DNA from 2 places in the Corynebacterium lujinxingii genome. Region 1 is predicted to be linked to the other one. Evidence: riboswitches for the same ligand, from Rfam matches in the RefSeq annotation. Region 1 holds a riboswitch; the other holds the start of a gene.

Region 1 (12,142 bases):
GGGGCGATCTCGATGGCGTCGCGCAGTAATTGGAACACGCCCTGGGCCTGCGCCTCGGCGCGCCCGTCCTCGCGGGTGGTCGCCCCGATCGTCAGCGTGCGGTCCTCGCGCGGGATGAGGTAGACGGGGCGGTCCTCCACAAACCCGCGCACCACGTGATCCAGCAGCGGGTACTGGTGCTCAGGAACGCGCAGTTGCAGCACGTCGCCGTACACCGGGCGCAGGTCCAGATACGACACGAGGTCGCGCGCGCCCAGGCCATTAGCGACGACCACCTGGTCCGCTTCCAGCCGGTCGATGTCGTCAATTTTTTCGTGCGTGAAGGTGACCCCGGCGTTGTGGCAGGCATCGATAAGCGCTTGCGTGAACAGCCGCGGCTGCACCTGATGGTCGCCCGCGATGCGCACCGCACCGGCGATGGCAGGCGACAGCGCGGACTCGTATTTGCGGGCCTGGCGGGTGGTAAGCGTTTCCACCTCCATGCCGTGCTGCTCCTGATACTCGCGCAGTTCCGCCAGGTGCGTCTTGTCGGCGACGTCGCGCGCGACCACCAGCGTGCCGTCGGTGCGGTAGCCGGTGGGCTTGTCGGAGTACTTGCTGGTCAGCGCGATCAGGTCCGGGTAGTAGCTTGCCGACGCCTTCATCAGCGGAAACAGCGGATCCTGCTTATACACCACCTCCGCAGTCGGGGCGAGCATGCCGCCCGCGAAATAAGTGGCGCCGGAGACCGGGTCAGGGTCGTGGACCGTGACCGCATGCCCCCGGTCCGCCAGGGTGAGCGCAGTGGTGAGGCCGATAATGCCTGCACCGACGACCGAGATAATCACACCAATAGGGTAGCCCTTATGCGCGGGCTTGTCGGCCCCTTTCGAATTCTTCGATCACGCGCTCGCAGTAGCGCTTCGGGTCGTCCGCGTGCATGATGCCGCGCACGATCGCCAGCCCGTCCACGCCCTGGCGCGCGAGGTCGTACGCGTCGTCGGCGGTGACGTCGCCGATGGCCACCAGCGGCACCTCCGACGCTTCGACCAGGGCGGGGTAGCCGTCGAGGCCTAACGGCGTGCGGCCGGAGTCCTTCGTTGGGGTGTCGCGAAATGGACCGCAGCCGATGTAATCGATCACGCCTGCGTGCTCGTTCGCAGCCTGCACCAAGTCCATCGTGCCGGTGGTCAGGCCGATGATCGCGTCCGGCCCGAGCAGGTCGCGCACCACACGCACGTCCAGGTCGTCCTGGCCGACGTGCACACCAGCGACGCCGTGGTCGCGTAGGGCGAGGGCGACGTCCACGCGGTCGTCGATAAGCACCTGCGTGTTCGGGTTTGCCTCGTGGACTGCATCGACGACGTCGCGGGAGAGGGCGTACAGGTCGCGGGCGCTAATCGGCTTCGAGCGGACCTGGATGACGCCGGCGCCACCCGCCGCGGCTGCGCGGGCTCGCTCGACGACGTCCGGGCCCTGGCCGGTGACAAAATAGCAGCGCAGATCGAGTTCAGGTTTCTTCATACGCGGGCTAGTCACGCAGTGCCTCGATCAGTTCGCCCTTGCTCATTGCGGAGCGGCCCTCGATCTCGAGCTCCTGGGCGCGCTCGTAGAGCTCCTCTTTCGTCCAGTCCTCGTATGCGTCTGACTTACCGCCGCGCTTGCCCACCGTGGAGCGCCCGTCGCGTGCCGCCGCGTTGGCGATGGCGGCGGCTTTGGACTTCGAGGCGCCGTCGTCGAGAAGCGCTTCGTAGAGCTCTGGATCCTTGATTGAGTCAGCCATGCGTCCAGCCTATGCGGTTTCGGCGGTGGGGATTCACGGATCTGCTAGTTGCGCTGCGGAGGCGCTAGCAGATCCGGCAATTACTGACACTCGTTTGCGATATCACCTGGGCAAACGTGAAGTTGAACGTGTGATCTGCTAGTTGCGTCGGGGCGGGCACTAGCAGATCTGCAAGGGGAGGGGTCCTACCCCGTCATGGGGCCAGTGCGTGTGGGGTGGCCGAGCGGCTCGATGTGCACGAACGTTTCCGCGCCGCCGAGGGCTGCGGCGATGCCGGCCTCCACCTCGTCGGCACGGTCGTGCGAGCGCGCCACCGTCCAGTCGCCGGGGACCTGCATGACCAGGTTGACCATGCGCTCGCGGCCGGCCTCGACGGTGCGCACGGAGGTGAACTCCACGCCGGTCTCGGCCGCGTAGTTGTCCAGGTAGCCGTGGAGCACTTCGCGCTCCTCGTCAGGCAGGGCATTGGCGAGCAGGCTAAGCATCGCACTTTTCAGCAGCTTGTAGCCGGTGATCAGGATGTTGATGCCGACGACGAGTGCGACGATCGGGTCGAGCGGCTGCCAGCCGGTGATCCACACGAGTGCCATGCCGACGATGACGCCGACGGTGGTCCAGACGTCGGTAAGCAAATGGCGCCCGTCGGCGTCCAGAGTGGTGGAGCGGTACTTCTTGCCCGCGCGGATGAGCACGACGCCGACGGCGCCGTTGAGGATCGTCGCCACGATAGAAAACGCCAGGCCGATGCCGACCTGCTCCACGTCGACGGGGTTGATCAGCCTGCGGATGGCGGTGTAGATGATTGCCACCGACGCCAGCAGAATCAGCGAGCCTTCCACCTGGGCGGCGAAGTACTCCGCGCGGGAGTGGCCGAAGTTGTGGTTGTCGTCGGCAGGTTTTGCCGAAAGCTTCAGCGCCCACAGGCCGACGGCCGCTGCGACCAGGTTGATCATGGACTCCAACGCGTCGGAGAGGAAGCCAACCGAACCGGTGACCCACGCCGCGGAGGCCTTGAGCAGAATCGTCAGCACCGCCACGCCGATGGACAGCCGCATGAAGCGCTCAAGCAGTTTTTGTTCGTCTGCTGCGACGCTGGCAGTGGCGGGTGCGTTCGTATTCATAGCGGGGCAAAGAGTAACAAATCGGTACGCTGGTTGCCCACGACAGAATTCCCCGTCAAGGAAAGGAACTCTCCATGGGACGTTGGGTCGTCGCAATCGCTGGCGCCGTTGTGGGCGCACTGTTTTTCGGTTGGCTGCTCCAGATGCTCGGAGTCACCGGCATTCTCTACACCGTCGGCGTACTCGTCGGATCGGCCGTGACTTCGTCCGCCGCCGGCGCACTGATCAAACCTGGGCGTTAGGGCGGCTTAGCGCCGCAACCTCATCCTGCGGTGCGGGACGCCGGTGTCCAAAAACTCCTCGCCCTCGGCAACGAGGCCGAACTGCTCGTAGTAGCCGACGAGCCCCGACTGGGCCTCCACGATGAGATCGCCTGCGAACTGCTCCGTGTACTCGATGCCGGCGCGCACGATCTGCGGTCCAAGCCCCGAGCCCCGGTGGCCGGGGTGGACCACAAACCGGCCGAAGCGCGACCCCGTTTCGGTGGGGAAGACGCGGGCACAGCCGGCGAGGGTGTCGTCGTCAAGCAATGCCAGGATGTGCTTAGTTTCGGGATCGGCGTCCTGGTCGTCGATCTCGTTGAACGGGCAGTTTTGCTCCGCGACGAACACGTCCACCCGCAGTTTGTACAACTGGTGGACCTGCTGCGGCGTCATCTCATCGAGTGATCTGAACATCATGCTTCGGCTCAATCCTTCCCGTTTTGCCGTAGGACAGGCGGCGGTGCGCCCACTCGAACGGGCCCTGGTGGCCAGCGCGGTCAAGCGCCACCGCAAGACCCAAGGTGATCAGCCAGACCAATAGCCCCGCCGCCAGCTGACCGCTGACCGAGGCCTCAGCGCCCAGCCCCAGCGTAAACGGCATCACCAGCGCAATGAACAGCACCGACTGCGCCAGGTACCCAGACATGGAGCGCTTGCCCAGCGCCACAAACGCGCGCGCCCAGCCCGGCACCTCGTTGTTGAGCGAATCCGTGGCCAACGCCAGCGCCGCCAAAATGCCCGGGCCGGTGAAGAGCCCCACGGCCTGGTTGAGCATCATCAGCGGCAACTCCCACTCGGTGGGCAGCACGCCGATCGCGGACAGGCCCCACGGCAGACCCACGCCGACCACGATCACCGCCGCGATGACGGTCCAGGTGATGAGGGTGCGGCGGTGGCGTTGGACGTCGATAAGCACCCGCTCACGCGCCCACAGATACCCGATCGTGGACAGCGCGCCGAGCTGAATCACCGCGAACGGCTGGCTGGCCAGCATGATCAACCCGCCGTCGAAATTCCCCGCGAAGTACGCGCTTAACGACGAAAAATCCCCCGGCCTATCCATCGCCCCCGAGTCGCCCTCGAAATACAGCGTCATATACGCGCCCGCGACCCCCATCGCCGAAAGCAGCCCCAGCACGAGGTACGAAATGATCCGCAGCGTCCTACCCGACCACGTGAACCCCACCGCGAGCAGCATGCCGATCAGCCCGTAGGTGAGCATGATGTCGCCGTAGAAAATGAGCATCATGTGCACCAGGCCGAACACCGCGAGCATTGCGTATCGACGAACCAGCACCCGCCGCGCTTCCTTCGCCGAATAGCCCTTGCGCGCCATGCTGGCCGCGACCAGGCCGAAGCCGAAACCCAGCAGGGTGGAAAACATCGGCAGGCCGCGCACGTGGATGAACATGGCTGCGAAGACGGCGCTGATGTCGTCGATAAGCGAGCCATCTTGCACCCCGCCAAGCGTCCAGCCGGGAGACGACTTGTCCTGGGAGAAGTCGTTCACAATCCAGGCGGACGTCACGTTCGCCAGCGCGATGCCGAGAAGCGCTGTGCCGCGCGCCAAATCGGGCACGATGAGGCGCTGCCGAGTTCTTGCAGGTGGAGCCATATGTTGATCCATGCGGCTCAAGCTACACCCCTACCGCGACATCAGCCACGGGGAAACGCCGACCAGGATGGTGCGGGTGGTCAGGTCGAGTACCGGGTCCAGATCCGGTGCGAATTTGGGGGAGTGGTTGTACGGCTCGCCCGCGATGTTTTGCTTGCTGCCGACCGCCCAGTAGAAGTACGGCGCGCCCCAGGCCTCCGCGATGGTGGGGAAGTCCTCCGAGCCACACAGGCGGCCGAAGTCGCCGACCTGATCGCCGAACTGTTCGTTGAATGCGGCCATGACGGTGTTGGTCGGAGCTTGGTGGTTGCTGAATACGGGGGCGCCGCCGACGATCTCGAAGGTCGGCTCGCGGTCGCAGCCAGCAATCTCGCACTCGCCGCGCACGATGCGCCGGATGTCCTTATTCAGCTTGTCGGATAGTTCCTGGGTGTAGGCGCGGGTGGAGACCTTTATCTCCACCGAATCCGGCACCGTGTTCGGCGAATCGCCGCCGTGGACCGCGCCGACGGTGACCACGCCCATGTCCTGCGGGTTGATGCCGCGCGAGACGATCGTCTGCAGGCTCATGATGATCTTCGCCGCCAGCACCACCGGGTCCACGCTCAAGTGCGGCATCGAGCCGTGCGAGCCGCGGCCGTAGAGCGTGATCTTCGTCTGCACGCACGTGGCAAACACCGGGCCGGCAAGTGCGCCCACGCCGTAATTGTCGATCCACGGTCCGATGTGCTGGCCCAACACCACATCCGGCTTTACGATCTTGTCCGCCAGCCCCGAATCCGCCATATCCTGCGCGCCCGCACCCGTTTCCTCACCCGGCTGGAACAGGGCGATGAACGTGCCCGACCACAGGTCCTTGTGCTTCGCCAGTGCTTCTGCCGCGCCGAGCAGCGCGGTGGTGTGCATGTCGTGGCCGCAGGCGTGCATCTTGTTCAGCGCCGGATCTGCCGAGTACTCCAGGCCGGTGTCCTCGGCGATTGGCAGGGCGTCGAAGTCCGCGCGGAAGGCGACGACCGGGCCCTCGCCGTTTTCCAGCACGCCAACCTTGCCCGTCTTGCCCACGGCGGTGACGGTGAAACCGATCTCGTTTAAGACCTCCTCGATGCGTTGCGAGGTCGCGTACTCCTCCATGGACAGCTCCGGGTGCTGGTGGAACCACTTGTAGAGCTCCTCGCGCTTCTCGCGCGTTGCCGCGATCGTGTCCTCGAAACCGGCGAGGTGACCTGTGAGTATCGGTAAGTCAGACATGTCTCTACTTTAAGCCCTGTCGTCAAGCCGTCTCGTGTGGTTAGATGGGCCTATTGTTGCCATTGAGGCAGTTGTTGTTTGTGTGAACTTTGTGATTGGGGATTGTTGATGCGCCGTTTCGCCCAGGCCCGCACCGTCGTCGCCGCTGCCGTATCCGCTCTCGTGCTGTCTGTCGGCGGCATGAGTGTTGGTCTCGCTCCCGCCTCCGCCGACGTCGCCGCGCCCGTGGACTCCACCGACCCCAACTACGTCTGGCGCACCGACATCGTGAGCAAGGCCCTGGCCGGCAAGCCCACCGCCGACCGCGTGCTGCACCGCGTGCCGGGCTCGCTTCACGACGCCCCACGCATCCCCCTCGAAGCCGAACAAGCCCGCAAGCGCGGCAACGCCCTCTACGGCCCCGGCACCCCGCTGTACGTGGGCAACACCGTCGGCAGCGAATTCATGTGCACCACCACCGTCGCCGGCTACAACAACCGCGGCCAAAAGGTCGCCATCACCGCAGGCCACTGTGGCAACGTCGGCGACGACGTCAAGTCCGCTGACGCCCCGCAACTCGGCGTGACCGGCAAAATCACCCAGGTGGACAAGGCCCGCGACTTCGCCGTCATCACCCTCGCCCGCAACACCGAGGTCACCCGCTCCTACGACGGCACCACCGCCAACCACGTCGGTGGAGCACCTTTGCGACGCGGCGCCATGGTGTGCAAGAAGGGCGTGGCCACCGGAAACACCTGCGCGCCCACGATCGAGGACTGGGGAGAGCACAACATCAACCACGTCTGCGCCATGCAAGGCGACTCCGGCGCCCCGCTCATGGTCGGCGACCGCGTGATCGCCATGGTCAACGGCGGCACCTGGCACCCGCCGTTCGATATCGCCTGCCACAGCCCGCTGCAGGGGCCGATCCACGCGCCGACTGCGTCGCTGCGCATGGACACGGTGCTCCCGCTCGTGCACGGCGGGTTCCGCCTGCCGTAGGGCGGTCGGGGCGCTCAGCCGACCTACGCGCCGAGGAGCGCGGTGATCTCCTCGACGATCTGCGGGTTGCCCGCCACGCACCAGGTCACGCCACCGGCGTCCACCTTCACGCAGCGTCCGCCGACAGCCTCGACGAGCGCCTTGCCCGGCAGCCAATCCCAATCCGGCACGGTGTGCTGCATCCAGGCGCCCATCTGGCCGGAGGCCAGGTTGGACAGGTCGACGGAGCCAGCGCCCTGCATGCGGATGGTCGCGGCGGCGGAAGCGACGCGCAGCCACGGCTCGCGGACCGCGGCGTCGGCGAGGAAGGTGGGGTGGAGGTAGGTCACCACGGCGCTGTCGGCAAGCGAGGACGAGGCCAGCGGCTCCAGGGCGGAACCGTTGCGGGTTGCGACCCCGTCAACCGCCAGCCAGGTGGTGTCCAGGGCGGGGCGGTTGACGGCGCCGATTGTGGGGGTGCGGGGCGAGGAGTCGTCGATAAGCGCGAGCGCCGAGCAGAAGTAATCGGAACCCTGGGAGAAGTTGTAGGTGCCGTCGACCGGGTCGATCACCCAGGTCCGGCCGGTGCGAGAGGTGCGGGAGGCGCCCTCCTCGCCGATGACGCCGTCGTCGGGACGAAGCGCCTCGAGTGCTTCGGCGACGAACCGCTCGGCGGCGCGGTCGGCCTCCGTGACCACGTCGGACACGGAGGTCTTGAACTCCGTGCCCAGCCCCTCGGCGCGCATGCGCAGGGCGAGCGCCCCGGCATGCTCGACCAAAGCGGCGGCCAGGTCGGCGTCGGAGCAGGTGCGGTGGTCGGAGATAAATGCGTCAGTCACGCCCGCCATTATTGCGCAGACGGGGAATCCTCGGGCGTCTCCTTGAGGTAAACATTCGAGCCCATTTCGCGGAACTCCTGGGCCATCTCGCGCTCACCTTCGCGGGCTTCGGAAATATCGGAGGCGTCGGAGGAGGCAACGTCGAAGTCGAACGTCGGCATGCCCAGGTCCGCGATCTGGTCGCCGAACTCGTCGCGGATGTCCTGCGAGATGCGCATGGAGCAGAACTTCGGGCCGCACATGGAGCAGAAGTGCGCGGTCTTTGCGGGCTCGGCAGGCAGCGTCTCGTCGTGGTAGGACTGCGCCGTCTCCGGGTCCAGCGACAGGGCGAACTGGTCGTGCCAGCGGAACTCGAAACGCGCCTTACTCATGGCGTCGTCCCAGTCGCGCGCGCCCGGGTGGCCCTTGGCAACGTCGGCCGAGTGGGCTGCGAGTTTGTAGGTGATCACACCGGTTTTCACGTCGTCGCGGTTCGGCAGGCCCAGGTGCTCCTTCGGGGTGACGTAGCACAGCATTGCCGTGCCGCCCGCTGCGATGTTGGCGGCGCCGATGGCGGACGTGATGTGGTCGTAGCCCGGCGCGATGTCGGTGACCAGGGGGCCGAGGGTGTAAAACGGCGCGCCGCCACACCACTGTTCTTCCTTTTCGTTGTTCACCTGGATCATGTTCAGCGGCACGTGGCCGGGGCCTTCGATCATGACCTGGACGTCGTAGTCCCAGGCGCGCTTGCACAGCTCGCCGATGGTTTTCAGTTCGGCGAATTGGGCGGCGTCGTTGGCGTCGGCGACGGAGCCGGGGCGGAGGCCGTCGCCAAGCGAGAATGCGACGTCGTACTTGGCAAAGATCTCGCACAGCTCGTCGAAGTTCTCGTACAGGAAGGACTCCTTGTGGTGCGCGAGGCACCAGCCGGCCATGATCGAGCCGCCGCGGGAGACGATGCCGGTGACGCGCTTGGAGGTCAGCGGCACATACGGCAGGCGCACGCCGGCGTGGACGGTCATGTAGTCGACGCCCTGCTCGCACTGCTCGATGACGGTGTCGCGGAAGATTTCCCAGGTCAGGTCCTCAGCGATGCCGTTTACCTTCTCCAGCGCCTGGTAGATCGGCACGGTGCCGATCGGGACGGGGGAGTTGCGCAGGATCCACTCGCGGGTGGCGTGGATGTCGTCGCCGGTGGACAGGTCCATCACGGTGTCCGCGCCCCAGCGGGTGGCCCAGCGCAGCTTTTCCACCTCTTCGCGTATCGACGACGTCACCGCCGAGTTGCCGATATTCGCGTTGATCTTGGTCAAAAACGCGTTGCCGATGATCATCGGCTCGCTTTCGGGGTGGTTGATGTTGTTCGGGATGATCGCGCGACCGGCGGCGACCTCCTCGCGCACCTTCTCGGGCGAGCAGTGCTCGCGAAGCGCGACGAACTCCATCTCGCGGGTGATCTCCCCGCGGCGGGCGTAGGCCATCTGGGTGACGCGCTTGCCGTCTTTGGCGCGCAGCGGTGCGCGCGAGGCGCCACGCCACTCGTCGGAGGCGGCGCCGCGTTTGACGGCCGCGCGGCCGTCGTCAAGCAAATTGCGTTCGCGGCCCTCGTAGGCCTCCACGTCGCCGCGCGCTTCGATCCACTCGCTGCGCAGGCTGGGCAGGCCATCTTCCGGCTCCGCCCACGGTCCGCGGGTGCGATAGATCTTGAACGGCTCGTTCGGGCCGGTGGGGGAATCGTCCAACTGGATCGCCGTCTCCGGAACCTCCAGGCCGTCCTTCACAATCGGCGCGTAGGAGTGCTTGGGGTGGATTTCTTGGGCGTAGATGTCGTGAGCCACGACCTTCTCCTTCCTTCGCTGGTGCTAACCAGACAGGTTCGAACGGTGCTCGCGCGGACAAAAGCGCGATCTCAGCCCGATGCCTCGGGCGCCCGTGTTGGGTCGTAGGCCACTGTATCCCGTCTTGGTCGATCCGGCAGGCGGTTCGCTAGACTTCCCCCTTATGCAGCCGGAGACTCAGACGCGGATCAAGGACCTCGAGGCCACACTTTCCACCATTGAGAAGGTGATGGACCTCGACGTTCTGCGCGAGCGCGCCCGCGAGCTCGAGGCCCAGGCCGGCGACCCGTCGCTGTGGGACGACCCGGCGCACGCGCAGCAGGTGACCACGGATCTCTCCAACGTGCAGGCGCGCCTTCGTAAGGTCTCGTCGCTGCGCTCGCGTATCGACGACCTCCCGGTCATGTACGAACTCGCCGAGGAAGAAGGCGACGCGTCCATGGCGGACGAGGAGCTTGACGACGTCGCCGCACAGATCGATTCGCTCGAGGTGCAGACCATGCTCTCCGGCGACTACGACGAGCGCGAGGCGGTGGTCCACATCCGCTCCGGCGCGGGTGGCGTGGACGCGGCGGACTGGGCGGAGATGCTCATGCGCATGTACGTGCGCTGGGCGGAAAAGGCCGGCCACAAGGTGGACGTCTACGACATCTCCTATGCGGAGGAGGCCGGCATTAAGTCCGCCACCTTCGTCGTCCACGGCGAATACCTCTACGGCCAGCTCTCGGTGGAGCAGGGCGCGCACCGGCTGGTGCGCATCTCGCCGTTTGATAACCAGGCCCGCCGCCAGACCTCGTTTGCGGAGGTGGAGGTGCTGCCGGTGGTGGAGCAGACCGACCACATCGACATCCCGGATTCCGACATCCGCGTCGACGTCTACCGTTCCTCCGGCCCCGGCGGGCAATCGGTGAACACCACTGACTCGGCCGTGCGCATCACGCACATCCCGACCGGCATTGTGGTGACCTGCCAGAACGAGAAGTCCCAGATCCAGAACAAAGCCTCGGCGCTCAACGTCCTGCAGTCAAAGTTGTTGGAGAAGAAGCGCCAGGAGGAAAAGGCGGAGATGGATGCCCTCGGTGCCGGCGGCAACGCCAGCTGGGGCAACCAGATGCGCTCGTACGTCCTGCACCCGTACCAGATGGTCAAGGACTTGCGCACCGAGTACGAGGTGGGGGATCCGCAGAAGGTGCTCGACGGCGACATCGACGGGTTCTTGGAGGCCGGCATCCGCTGGCGCATGGCACAGCAGCAACAAGATTCACATCAGTAACAGGTACAGTGTGTCGCGTGATCCGATTCGACCATGTGACCAAGTCGTACCCGACGTCGACGCGCCCCGCGCTCAACGACGTCACCCTCGAGATCCCGGACGGCGAATTCGTCTTTCTCATCGGCGCGTCCGGCTCGGGTAAGTCGACGTTTCTGCAGTTAATGATCCGCGAGGAAAACGTCTCCTCCGGCGACATCTTTTTCGACGACTTCCACGTCAACGCCCTGTCTGGCAAGCAGATCAACAAACTGCGCCAGTCCATCGGCTACGTCTTCCAGGACTTCCGCCTCCTGCCCAACTTGAACGTCTACGACAACGTCGCATTCGCACTCGAAGTCATCGGCAAACCGAAAAACCGCATCGCCAAACTCGTCCCCGAGGCCCTCGAGCTCGTCGGATTGGGCGCCAAGGCAAACCGCATGCCCCGGGAGCTCTCGGGCGGCGAGCAGCAAAGGGTAGCGATTGCGCGTGCGTTCGTCGATAAGCCAAAGCTCATGCTTTGCGACGAGCCCACGGGCAACCTCGACCCCGGCACCGCCGACGAAATCATGGCGCTGCTCGCGCGCATCAACCGCATGGGCACCACCGTGGTCATGTCCACGCACAACGCGCGCGCCGTGGACGACATGCGTAAACGCGTCGTCGAACTGCAACTCGGCGAGGTCGTGCGCGACGAAACCAACGGCGTCTACGGGGATGTGAGGAAGTAACCATGAACTGGAATTTCATCTTCCGCGAAGGGTTTAAGGGCCTCGGCCGCAACCTGACCATGACCATTGCGCTGGTGATTACCACCGCGCTGTCGCTCGCGCTCGTCGGCACGGGCGTGCTCATCTCGCGCGCGACCGCCGACACCAAGGAGCTCTACCTCGACCGCGTGGAAGTGATGGTGGAGTTGGACGAGGACATATCCGCGAACGACACCGACTGCTCCTCCGAGGCATGCAAGGAGGTCCGCGACACGCTGCAGGCCGACGACCAGGTCAAACAGGTCACGTTCCGCTCCCGCGAGCAGTCCTACGAGCGCTTCGTGGAACTGTTCCAGGACGCTGAGCCGGAACTGGTGCGCGAGACCACCGCCGACGCCCTGCCGGCCGCGCTGCACGTGCGGCTTGCAGACCCGACGAACGTCGAGCCGCTGGACGCAATCCGCGACATGCCGCAGGTCACCGTCATTTCCGACCAAGCCGACACCGTGCGTTCCGCCGCCGGCACCTTAAACACCTTCCGCAACGCCGCCTTCC
Region 2 (12,142 bases), 330 kb from region 1:
CAACGAGGTCCAGACGGTTCTGTTTGAGGATCTGCCGGCGATCCCGCTGTGGTACTCGAACGTGACCGGTGGTTACTCGGAGAACGTGGAGAATGTCGAATTCTCCTGGCGTTCGCTGCCGGAGCTGCACCAGATCACCAAAAACTAAGTGGTAATTTAAACAACCACGCAGGGTGACCCGTTCGCGTTTTGCGGCGGGTCATTACTTGCATCACACCCGTTATGGTTTTCGTACCCAAACATGTTGAAAAGGAGAGCCCGGAACCATGCTGCGTTATATAGGGCGGCGGCTGCTCCAAATGATCCCCGTGTTCTTCGGGGCCACCTTGTTGCTCTACGCCCTCGTCTTCCTCATGCCGGGCGACCCTGTGCAGGCGCTCGGTGGCGACCGCGGCCTGTCCGAGGCTGCGCGTGCCCGCATCGAAGCGGAATACAACCTGGATAAGCCGTTTCTCGTCCAGTACCTGCTCTACATCAAGGGCATCTTCATGGGCGATTTCGGCAAGACCTTCTCCGGCCAGCCGGTGTCGTCGGTCATGGCGAATGCGTTCCCCGTGACCATCAAGCTCGGTTTGATGGCGCTCGCGTTCGAAGCCGTCTTCGGCATCATCTTCGGCGTCATCGCCGGTGTGCGCCGCGGCGGAATCTTCGACTCCACGATTCTCGTCGCTTCGCTCATCGTTATCGCGATCCCGTCGTTTGTCATCGGCTTCGTCCTGCAGTACCTCCTCGGCGTGAAATGGGGAGTGCTGCCCGCCACCGTGGGACGCAACGAGTCCTTTACGGCGCTGCTCATGCCGGCAATCGTGCTGGGAGCGCTGTCGTGTGCCTATGTGATCAGGCTGACGCGCCAGTCCGTGAGTGAGAACCTGCGAGCCGACTACGTGCGCACCGCCCGCGCGAAGGGCTTGAGCGAGGGCACCGTGATGCAGCGCCACGTGCTGCGCAACTCGATGATCCCCGTGGTCACCTTCCTCGGCGCCGACCTGGGCGCACTGATGGGTGGCGCGATTGTCACCGAGGGCATCTTCGGCATCAACGGCATCGGTGGCCAGATCTACCAGTCGATCATCAAGGGTGAGCCCGCCACCGTGGTGTCGATCACGACGGTGCTCGTGATCATTTACATCATCGCCAACCTGCTCGTTGACCTGCTCTACGCAGTACTCGACCCAAGGATCCGCTATGACTAATTCCATTCCACAACCCGGTCTCACGTCAGACCGCACGCTCACCAACGCCAGGGTGCTGCGCGGACAGGAATACTTTGTCGCAGACACCGACGAAACGGGCCTCGGCGCCGTCGATGCCGTGCCGGAGGCGGGTACTCCGACGAGCCAGTGGTCGGAAGCCTGGCACTACCTGCGCCGCCGCCCGCTGTTCTGGATCTCCGCGGTCCTCATCGTGCTCGCGATTGCCATCGCGCTGTTCCCGGGGCTGTTCACCAGCACGGACCCGCGCGAGTGCATGCTCTCACGCTCGCTCAATGGGCCGGAGGACGGCCACATCTTCGGCTTCGACCGTCAAGGCTGCGACATTTACTCGCGCATGATCTACGGCGCCCGCGCGTCCGTCACCGTCGGTGTGTTGACCACGCTGATTGTCACCGTCCTCGGTGGTCTGGTCGGCGCGATCGCCGGCTACTTCGGCGGTATTTGGGACACCCTGCTGTCGCGTCTGACCGACATCTTCTTCGCAGTGCCGCTCGTGCTCGCCGCGATCGTCGTGATGTCCATGTTCCAGGACCGCCGCTCCATCTGGATGGTGGTCTTCGCGCTGTCGATGTTCGGCTGGACCCAGATCGCGCGCATCACCCGCGGTGCCGTGATGGGCATTAAGAACGACGAGTTCGTCACCGCCGCACGTGCTGTGGGCGCGAGCGACTGGAAGATCATCACCTCCCACATCCTGCCCAACGCCGCAGCACCCGTGATCGTGTACGCCACGGTCGCGCTCGGCCAGTTCATCGTCGCGGAGGCGACCCTGTCGTTCCTGGGTATCGGTCTGCCGTCGACGGTGGTGTCCTGGGGCGGCGACATTTCGGCTGCGCAGGCGTCGCTACGCACGGAGCCGATGGTGCTGTTCTACCCGGCAATTGCGCTCGCACTGACGGTGCTGAGCTTCATCATGATGGGCGACGTCGTGCGCGACGCCCTTGATCCGAAGGCGAGGAAGCGATGACCACCGCAATTGGTAACGACAACAACGCCAACGGCAACGTCCCAGAGCCGCTCCTCGAGGTCGAGGACCTGCGCATCACGTTCGAGTCCTCCACCGGTGTGGTCGAGGCGGTGCGCGACTTCGACCTGACCATCTACCCGGGCCAGAAGGTGGCCATCGTGGGCGAGTCCGGCTCCGGCAAGTCCACCTCGGCTATGGCCGTGCTGGGTCTTCTCCCCGGCACCGGCAAGGTCACGCAGGGTTCGATCAAGCTGCGTGGCGAAGAACTCACCGGCCTGGACGAGAAGGGCTGGCAGAAGGTCCGCGGCAACAGGATCGGCTTGGTGCCGCAGGATCCGATGTCCAACCTGAATCCGGTGTGGCGCATCGGTACACAGGTAGAGGAGTCGCTCAAGGCGAACAACATCGTGGAGGGCTCCGAGCGCCACCAGCGCGTCATCGAGCTCCTCGAGCACGCCGGCCTGCCGGATGCGGAGCGCCGTGCGACGCAGTTCCCGCACGAGTTCTCCGGCGGTATGCGCCAGCGCGCGCTCATCGCGATGGGCCTGGCCGCCAACCCGGAGCTGCTCATTGCTGACGAGCCGACCTCGGCCCTCGACGTGACCGTGCAAAAGCGCATCCTGGACCACCTTGAGACGCTCACGCAGGAGTCGCAGACTGCGCTGCTGTTCATCACGCACGACCTCGGCCTGGCCGCCGAGCGCGCCGACCACCTGCTGGTCATGCACCGCGGCCGCGTGGTCGAGCGTGGCCCGAGCCTGGACATACTGCGCAACCCGAAGCACCCGTACACCCGCAGGCTTGTCGACGCCGCACCGTCGCTCGCCGCCGCCCGCACCCAGGCCGCCTCCACCGGCGAAAGCGCGAAGGCGGTGGAGACCACACCGGAGGACGTGGTCATCCGCGTGAACAATCTGGTCAAGGAGTTCGATGTCCGCGGCCAGAAGGCGGACAAGAAGGTGTTGCGCGCCGTAGACGAGGTGTCCTTCGACCTGCGCCGCGGCACCACACTCGCGCTCGTCGGCGAGTCCGGCTCCGGTAAGTCCACCGTGGCCAATATGGCGCTGAGTCTGCTCGAGCCGACCAGCGGCACCGTGTACTTCGAGGGCCAGGACATCTCGAAGTTGAGCCGCAAGGAGCTCTTCAACATCCGCCGCAAGATGCAGGTGGTGTTCCAGAACCCGTACGGCTCGCTCGACCCGATGTTTTCCATCTACCGCTGCATCGAGGAGCCGTTGCGCCTGCACAAGGTGGGCAACCGCAAGCAGCGCGAGGCCCGCGTGGCGGAGCTGCTGGACAAGGTGCAGATGCCGCGCTCCGCGATGCGCCGATACCCCAACGAGCTCTCCGGCGGTCAGCGCCAGCGCATCGCGATTGCGCGTGCAATGGCGCTCGACCCGGAGGTCATTGTGCTCGACGAGGCGGTCTCGGCCCTCGACGTGCTGGTCCAGGACCAGATCCTCACCCTGCTCAAGGAGCTCCAGGCGGAGATGGACCTGTCCTATCTGTTCATCACCCACGACCTCGCGGTGGTGCGCGAGACCGCCGACGACATCGTGGTCATGCGCCAGGGCAAGGTGGTGGAGCAGGGCCCCGCGGACGCGATCTTCGACACCCCGCAGGAGGAGTACACCCGCAACCTGATCGATTCCGTGCCGGGCCTCAACATCGAGTTGGGCCGCGGCTAGGAGCCATTTGCTTATCGACGACGCCACGCAGCCGGCCTGCGGACGTCGTCGATAAGCATGTCTGGGCCATGTTGTAGCATCGCCGGAGAACTGAACACTGCACGGGAGCTGCGTTGCAGCTGAGATGCCGGTTGACGGCGAACCGTAGAACCTGATCCGGGTAATGCCGGCGCGAGGAAGGAAGATTATGACGAAGAACTATTCGTGGCGTGTGATCGACATTGTCACCGCCGCTGTGTTGGGTGTGGCCTGCGGCCTGCTGTTTTGGGTGTGGAACAGCATCGGCTACGCGGGGTTTAAGGCGCTCGACGCCCTGACCCCGGGCCTGGGTGGGCTGGTCACCGGTATCTGGTTTACCGGCGGTGTGCTCGGTGGCCTGATCATCCGCAAGCCGGGCGCCGCGGTGTTCGTCGAGGTAGTTGCTGCTTCTGTGTCGGCCGTGCTGGGGAGCCAGTGGGGCATTGAGACCTTGTACTCGGGCCTGGCGCAGGGCTTCGGCGCGGAGCTGCTGTTTTTGATCTTCGCTTACCGCCGCTTCGATCTGCCGGTCGCCGTACTTTCCGGCATTGGTGCCGGTGTCGGCGCGTTCATCTTGGAGCTGTTTCTCACGCCGAACCTGGCGATGAGCCTGCAGTTCAACCTCATCTACCTGGCCTGCCTGATCATTTCCGGCGCGATCCTTGCCGGCGTGTTCTCGTACTACCTGGTCAAGGCGCTGGCGAAGACCGGCGCGCTGGACCGCTTCGGCGCCGGCCGCGAGCGCTTCGACCAGGCTGCGTAAATGGCGCCGGTCATCCGCGCCCGGGGGCTGACCTACCAGCACGCGACGCGTCCAGAGCCCGCATTTTCCGGCGTCGACCTCGACGTCGAGCGCGGCGAGCGCATCCTGATCACCGGAGATTCCGGCTCCGGGAAATCGACGCTGCTCGCGGTGATCGCACGGCTTATCGACGACTCCGAGGACGGCAGCCGCGCCGGCACCCTGGACGTCGACGGGACCGTCGGGATGGTGCTGCAGGATCCCGAGGCACAGACCATTTTGTCCCGCGTGGGCGACGATGTCGCTTTCGGCGCGGAGAACCTCGGCGTGCCCCGCGACGAGATTTGGCGCCGTGTCGAGGTAGCGCTGGACGATGTCGGCCTCGACGTGCCACTCGACCACCGCACCGCGCACCTATCCGGCGGGCAGAAGCAGCGCCTCGCCCTTGCTGGGGTGCTGGCGATGGGCTCCGACATCCTCGTGCTCGATGAGCCGACCGCGAACCTCGACCCACACGGCCGAGACGAGGTGATCAATGCCGTCGACCGCGTGTGCAAACGCACCGGCGCGACCCTGATCGTGGTCGAGCACCGCCCGAAGCACTGGGCGCACGTAGTGGACACCTACTATCGCCTGGACCGCGACGGACTGCGCCGCATCACTGCCGAGGAGCTTCCGGACGCACCGCCGCTGCCCCCGGCAAAGGACGTCCCATCTGATGTGCAGGACGCCGTGGCCACGAATAATCTGCTCACGCGTTTTGGCCCGCCGCGCACGGTTCGCGCACCGGAGGGCTACTCGACCGTGATCACCGGCGAGAACGGCTCCGGCAAAACCACGCTTGTGCAGGTACTCGCGGGTCTGACACCGCCGGAGCGCGGCGTGGTGGAGTACTCCGAAACGATCCGCCAGGGGTTGACCAAGCCGTCGATTGACTGGTCGTCGAAGCACCTGGCCAGCCGCATCGGCTACGTGTTTCAGGAGCCGGAGCACCAGTTCGTCACCGCCACCGTGCGCGAGGAGATGGCACTGTCCGGTGCGCCGCAGGAGCGTATCGACGACCTCCTGCACCGCCTCCGCCTCGACCACCTGGTCACCGCGAACCCGTTCACCCTCTCCGGCGGGGAGAAGCGCCGCCTGTCGGTGGCTACCGCTTTGGTCAACGCCCCGCAATTGCTCATCCTGGACGAGCCGACGTTCGGCCAGGACGACCGCACCTTCGTGGAACTTGTCGGCCTGATCCGGGAACTGACGGACAACGGCGTCACGGTCATCTCGATCACCCACGACGAGGCGTTCATCGCCTCACTCGGCGACCACACCGAGCACATCACGGCGGGGGAGAGCTAGCCCATGAACCTGTTGGCCAATATCAACCCCGTCACGCGCATCCTCGGCTTGGCGCTGCTGACCACGCCGCTGATGTTCACCATCGACTGGGTCTCCGCCACTTTCGTGCTCGCCTTCACTGTGGTCATGGTGCCGCTGTGCGGTTTGAGTTACGGCCGCTTTTTCAAAAGGGCACTGCCGATCCTCATCGTCGCGCCACTGGCAGGCATTCCGATGGCGCTCTACGGACAAGCGGGCGGCGAGACTTACTTCGAGTGGGGGCTCGTCCACGTCACCGAGTTGTCGGTGTCGCTCGCGTGGGCCGTCATCCTGCGCGTACTCGCGATCGCGCTACCTGTTGTCCTCCTGTCCGTCGACGTGGATCCCACCGACCTTGGCGACGGCCTGTCGCAGGTGCTGCACTTACCGGAACGCTTTGTCATCGGCGCGGTTGCAGCGCTTCGCATGCTCACCCTGCTTCGCGACGACCTCGACGCCATGCGCCGCTCCCGCCGCGCCAGAGGCATCGCCGACCAGGGCAAGATCAAGTATTGGTTCTCCTTGTCGTTCGGGCTGCTCGTGATGTCATTGCGCCGCGCAGGAAAACTCGCCACCGCCATGGAAGCCCGCGCCTTCGGTGGGCCGACGACACGGTCCTGGGCGCGCGAATCCAAACTGCACACTCGCGACTGGATCGTCATGGCGGTCTGTCTCGGTACCGCGCTTGTCGCCCTCGGCGTCGCGTGGATTACCGGGGATCTACGCCCGGTGTGGTCGGTGCGATGACTTACACGCTGCTGATCGACGGCGCCTCCGGGTCCGGCAAGACCACCCTCGCCGGCCAGATCGGCGACGCGCTGGGCATTCGCGTGGTGCACCTCGACGATTTCTATCCGGGCTGGTACGGCCTGCAAGAAGGTGCCGCGATGGTGGCGCGCGACGTGCTGCACCCGGTGCGCCCCGGATACTGGCGGTGGGACTGGTACCGGCACCGCCGCGCCGAGTGGGTGCCGCTCGAACCGGGGGAGGATCTCGTGGTGGAAGGGGTTGGGGCGGTCACGGAGTCGTCGATACGCGCTGCCCGGATGCGCGGGGACGTGGACACGATCCGGGTGACCGCGGACGAGAACACGAGAAAAGCCCGGGCGCTTGCGCGGGACCCGGGCTACGTCCTGTGGTGGCAGATGTGGGCGCGGCAGGAGGCGGCGCTGGCGAAAATGCCGGTAGACGTGGAAGTTATGCGCCGACCGGAGTGAGCTCGACCTTGTCGGCCCAGGTTAGTTCGATGCCGAGGGCGCGCAGCCACTCCATCGCGTCGTCGCCGTGGCGGGTAATGCCCTCGACCGCGTTCAGGGTGACGTCCATGGCCTTCTCGGCGTCCTCGGCGGTGATGAGGCCGGCGGAGGTGGCGGCGGCGAGCTCGTCGATGTCGAGCACGTCGATTGGGTTGCCAGTCAACGACACCAGGTCGACGTAGAGGTCGCGGGTGCTCCACACGTCGCCGTCGACGTCGATATCCGCGATGTCGAAGTAGAAGTCCTGCGCGCGCTCGGCGCCTTCGCGGTAGTGGAAGATGTTCGCGCGCAGACCCAGCTCGGGCAACAGCCAGCTCTCCAGGTACCCGAACTCCGGGTGGTTCGCGCCGCGGGCCATGTAGAGGCCGAAGTCGGTGACGCGGAACGTGTCCACCTCGCGCAGGAAACCCTTCGGGTCGGTGTTGATGTTGGCAGCCGTGTCGAAGGTCTCTTGCTTGACGGGGTGCAGGTCGACGCTCATCGGTTACCTCACGTTGATTGATGCGGCAGTAGGGGCAAAGGCGCAGGTCCGATCGGTGGTGCGCACGCTACCGTCGACAACTGCGAGGACGCGACCCGAACCCGTGTCCGCTGTTGCGGACAAGGTGGACGGTCCTGTCGGGTTAATCCCGTTGTTGCCAAGCGGCGTTACACCCGTGCGAAGCGTGTTCAGGTTGACCCAGTACACCTTCATGAGCCCCTGCTTCTGCGCGGCCGCTGGGGTGCCGAGGGCGGTGAACACGAACGTGGTCTGCCCGGCCTTCGCGCCCGGGGCGGGGGATTTCGCAGGTCCGGGCACCGCAATGGCGGAGGCGGTGGAGTGCATCCCCTTGCCGATGCAGTTTCCCGACACCGTCGGCCAAGCGAACTGCGTGAACGCCGGGGCGTCCTTGGGCAGGGGAGGCCCGCCCATCTCGCCGGAGCCGGCGAAGAAGGCCACTGCGGTGCGCAGCGCGTTGCCCACCTGCACCGGCACGTACGGCTGGTCGGCGAACGCGTTAACGCGCGCGATGGTCTCTGAGGTTGGGCGTCCGAGCTCGTCGAGCGGGTTCGACGACGCGGCGTGGGCAGTTTGCGTATCGACGACACCGGCTGCCAGCATGCCGGCAGCACAAACCGCCGCGACTGCGGAGCGTGCAAGGGATCGGGGAGTGCGCACAACCGTCCTTTTGTCCGAGGTCAAGGAAACAACTACAGCAACATTAGTCACATAAGTAACAGCGTCAAGTGGAAACGGCCCTAGCGTGTGCGAGCGTTGGCGACAGGGGAGTATCGTTTAGGCGTTATTTCCGCCAATCCAAAAGGATCTGTTGAGTGTCGCACCCTGAATTTCGCAATGTAGCCATCGTCGCCCACGTCGACCACGGCAAAACCACCCTGGTTAACGGCATGCTGGAGCAGTCCGGCGTGTTCGGCGACCACGGCGAGCACGGCGACCGCGTGATGGACTCCGGCGAGCTCGAGTCCGAGCGCGGCATCACCATTTTGGCCAAGAACACCGCCATCCGCCGCGCTGGCAAGGGCAAAGACGGCACGGACCTGATCATCAACGTCATCGACACCCCGGGCCACGCCGACTTCGGCGGCGAGGTCGAGCGCGGCCTGTCAATGGTCGACGGCGTTGTGCTGCTCGTCGACGCGTCCGAGGGCCCGTTGCCGCAGACCCGCTTCGTGCTGGGTAAGGCGCTCGAGGCGAAGAAGCCGGTCATCATCTGCGTGAACAAGACCGACCGTCCGGACGCGCGTATCGACGACGTCGTGGTGGAAGCACAAGACCTCCTCCTCGAGCTCGGCGCCGGCCTGGAAGACCCGGAGGCCGCCGAGGCCGCGGAGAACCTGCTCGAGCTGCCGGTGCTCTACACCTCCGGCCGCGCAGGACGTGCGTCCCTGGAGAACCCGGGCGACGGCAACCTGCCGGACAACGAGGACCTGCAGCCGCTATTCGATGTCATCTACGACGTGCTGCCGGAGCCGTCCGCGGAGATCGACGCGCCGTTCCAGGCGCAGGTGACCAACCTGGACTCCTCGTCCTTCCTCGGTCGTATCGCGCTGATCCGCGTGTACAAGGGCTCAGTGAAGAAGGGCCAGACGGTCGCGTGGGTGCACTACGACGACGAGGGCAACCAGCAGGTGAAAAACGTCAAGATCGCGGAGTTGCTCGTCACCGAGGGCCTGGACCGCGTCCCGGCCGAGGGCGACGTCGTCGCCGGCGACATCGCCGCCATCTCGGGTGTGGAAAACATCATGATCGGCGACACCCTGTGCGACCCGGAGCACGTCGAGCCGCTGCCGCGTATTGCTATCGACGACCCGGCGATCTCCATGACCATCGGCGTGAACACCTCGCCGATGGCGGGCCGCAACGGCGGCGACAAGCTCACCGCCCGCATGGTCAAGGCGCGCCTGGACCAGGAGCTGATCGGTAACGTCTCGATCAAGGTGCTGCCGACCGAGCGCCCGGACGCCTGGGAGGTCCAGGGCCGCGGCGAGATGGCGCTGACCGTGCTCATTGAGACGATGCGTCGTGAAGGTTTTGAGCTCACCGTGGGCAAGCCGCAGGTGGTGACCAAGGAAGTCGACGGCAAGACCTACGAGCCGTACGACCACATGATCATCGACGTTCCGTCCGAGCACCAGGGTGCCGTCACCCAGCTCATGGCCAACCGCAAGGGCCAGATGACCTCGATGGCCAACACAGGCTCGGGCGACTGGGTGCGCATGGAGTTCGACGTGCCGTCGCGTGGCCTGATCGGCTTCCGCACCACCTTCCTCACCGAAACCCGCGGCGCTGGTATCGCGAACTCGTACTCCATCGAACACCGCCCGTGGGCCGGCGAGATCAAGGGCCGCCCGACCGGCTCGTTGGTTGCCGACCGTTCCGGCCAGGTCACCGCGTACGCGTTGCAGCAGCTCGCGGACCGCGGCGACTTCTTCGTCGAGCCGGGCGCGGACGCCTATGAGGGCATGGTCGTCGGCGCGAACTCGCGTGACGAGGACATGGACGTCAACATCACCAAGGAAAAGAAGCTGACCAACATGCGCGCCGCCTCGGCGGACGCCACGGTCACGCTGCAGAAGGCGCGCACACTGTCCCTCGACGAGGCGATCGAGTTCTGTGACGACGACGAGTGCGTCGAGGTCGCCCCTGAAGCGATGCGCGTGCGCAAGATCATCCTGAACGCCACCGAGCGTGGCCGTGCCCGCTCCCGCGCAAAGCAGAAGAACAGCTAGCCTGTTCTTTTATGCACCCCAGTCGATCGCGTCGCCCAGCCCGAAGCGCTGCGGCGGCGCTTTTCGCATGTGGCCTGCTCGCCTCCTGCGCGGCGAATCCCGGCCCGCCGCCGCTGGTGGAGCCTGACGAGCCTCGCGTATCGACGACCACCCCCGCCCCCGCCGAACCCCGCACCGACCGCACCCAGGTCCAGGTGGGCGTCGACCCGGTGCGCGGCGGTTTCAACCCGCATTTGGCGGCCGACGACTCCGCGACGGTGCAAGCGATTGCGGATCTCACCCTGCCCAGCGCGTACACCGCAGGTAAGCGTGACGACGACCTCCTGGTCGCCGTCTCCACCTTGCCCACCTCGCCCGCGGCCCAGACGGTGCGCTACGTCATCGCCCCGGAAGCTCAGTGGTCCGACGGCACCCCGATTTCCGGCGCGGACTTCGTCTACCTGTGGCGCGGCATGGTCTCCACCCCGGGCACACTGAACCCGGCGGGCTACCGCGCGATCGCGTCGATCCGCGTGTCCGGACACGGCGGCAGAGTGGTCGACGTCGACTTCGAGCGCCCCGTCGCCCAGCGCCACGAACTGTTCGCGCACCTGCTGCCGTCGCACCTGTTCGCCCCGGACGCGAGTGATTTCGCCTACGCACTTCGCCACACGGTGCCGGCGTCGGCTGGCCGGTTCCTTATGGACGACGTGGGACGCGCCCGCGGCTCGATTGTGCTGAACCGCAACGACCGGTACTGGGGCAAGCACCCGGCCGGCGTCGACATCCTCACGCTTACCGCCGCGCGCGACACCACCCAAACGGCCGACCAGCTGCGCTCCGGCCAACTCGCGTTCGCCGACGTGACCCCGCAGGAGACCACCACTGAGGTGTTCGGCCTGGTGCCAGGGGTCGAGGTGGGCGAGGAGTCGTCGTCACGCATGCTCGGCGTGGTGGTGTCCGCCACTAGCGGGTTGGATCAAACGCTGCGCGAGGAGGTGCGCTCGCTTATCGACGTCCCCCTGCTTGCCCACATCGCCGCCCGCCGCAGCACCAACCTGGCCGTCGCACCGAACGACTATGCACCGGGGGAGAAGGCCGTGCCGGGCTTGAATGCGCGCACCACGCCGCTGCGGGTCGGGGCGGACGCGATGGATCCGGCGGCGGCCGCGGCGGCGCGAACGCTCGTCGATACGCTTAACGGCGCTGGTGTGGAAGCGAAACTTGTTTCCACAGATGTGACCACGCTTGCCGGGCGCAGCCTGCCGAAAAACGAGGTGGACCTCGCGGTGGTGTGGCAAAACGATGCTGCCGCGCTGACCGCGCTTGCCGGACGCGTCGCGTGCCCGCCGACAACGCTGCGCGCCGGCAACCTGTCCGGCCTGTGCACCGTGGGCAACCAGGCGCTCGCGGAGCGGATCCTCGCCGGCGGTGTCGGGCTGCGCGAGGCGCGCGGCCTGGTCGCCGACGCCGAAACTCGCGCCGCCGTGTGGGTGCCGATCATGCGCGAGACCCGTCTTACCGCCAACACCGGACACTGGCCCGGCGGGGTGAAGGATGCGGCACGCTGGCGCCCGGCCGATACAGTGAAGCCCACAACGACGAAGGAGAATCCATGACCACGCGCGACCTTGCCGGCTACCGAGTGGTGGCCGTGCACGCCCACCCCGACGACGAGG

What was found. A riboswitch is a leader RNA that binds a small molecule or an ion and turns the genes downstream of it on or off. The one in region 1 is predicted to bind thiamine pyrophosphate.
Region 2: linked by a shared signal. The riboswitch ahead of IAU68_RS04460 (ECF transporter S component) and the one ahead of thiC (phosphomethylpyrimidine synthase ThiC) in region 1 are both predicted to bind thiamine pyrophosphate.

Annotation. Positions count from the first base shown of each region.
Region 1 covers NZ_CP061032.1:554,024-566,165, forward strand. Annotated here, with positions in the region: gene thiO (glycine oxidase ThiO) at 1-827, opposite strand, end outside; gene IAU68_RS02675 (thiamine phosphate synthase) at 844-1,503, opposite strand; gene IAU68_RS02680 (Rho termination factor N-terminal domain-containing protein) at 1,511-1,762, opposite strand; gene IAU68_RS02685 (cation diffusion facilitator family transporter) at 1,948-2,883, opposite strand; gene IAU68_RS02690 (glycerol dehydrogenase) at 2,958-3,125, shown strand; gene IAU68_RS02695 (GNAT family N-acetyltransferase) at 3,132-3,563, opposite strand; gene IAU68_RS02700 (DUF418 domain-containing protein) at 3,541-4,761, opposite strand; gene IAU68_RS02705 (amidohydrolase) at 4,792-6,009, opposite strand; gene IAU68_RS02710 (chymotrypsin family serine protease) at 6,118-6,990, shown strand; gene IAU68_RS02715 (inositol monophosphatase family protein) at 7,014-7,817, opposite strand; gene thiC (phosphomethylpyrimidine synthase ThiC) at 7,817-9,625, opposite strand; TPP riboswitch at 9,619-9,731, opposite strand; gene prfB (peptide chain release factor 2) at 9,789-10,898, shown strand; gene ftsE (cell division ATP-binding protein FtsE) at 10,916-11,608, shown strand; gene ftsX (permease-like cell division protein FtsX) at 11,611-12,142, shown strand, end outside.
Region 2 covers NZ_CP061032.1:881,300-893,441, forward strand. Annotated here, with positions in the region: gene IAU68_RS04440 (peptide ABC transporter substrate-binding protein) at 1-148, shown strand, start outside; gene IAU68_RS04445 (ABC transporter permease) at 267-1,193, shown strand; gene IAU68_RS04450 (ABC transporter permease) at 1,186-2,181, shown strand; gene IAU68_RS04455 (ABC transporter ATP-binding protein) at 2,178-3,869, shown strand; TPP riboswitch at 3,961-4,066, shown strand; gene IAU68_RS04460 (ECF transporter S component) at 4,057-4,650, shown strand; gene IAU68_RS04465 (ABC transporter ATP-binding protein) at 4,651-5,979, shown strand; gene IAU68_RS04470 (energy-coupling factor transporter transmembrane component T family protein) at 5,983-6,744, shown strand; gene IAU68_RS04475 (nucleoside/nucleotide kinase family protein) at 6,741-7,214, shown strand; gene IAU68_RS04480 (DUF402 domain-containing protein) at 7,195-7,734, opposite strand; gene IAU68_RS04485 (Rv1157c family protein) at 7,738-8,412, opposite strand; gene typA (translational GTPase TypA) at 8,568-10,484, shown strand; gene IAU68_RS04495 (ABC transporter family substrate-binding protein) at 10,496-12,082, shown strand; gene mshB (N-acetyl-1-D-myo-inositol-2-amino-2-deoxy-alpha-D-glucopyranoside deacetylase) at 12,079-12,142, shown strand, end outside.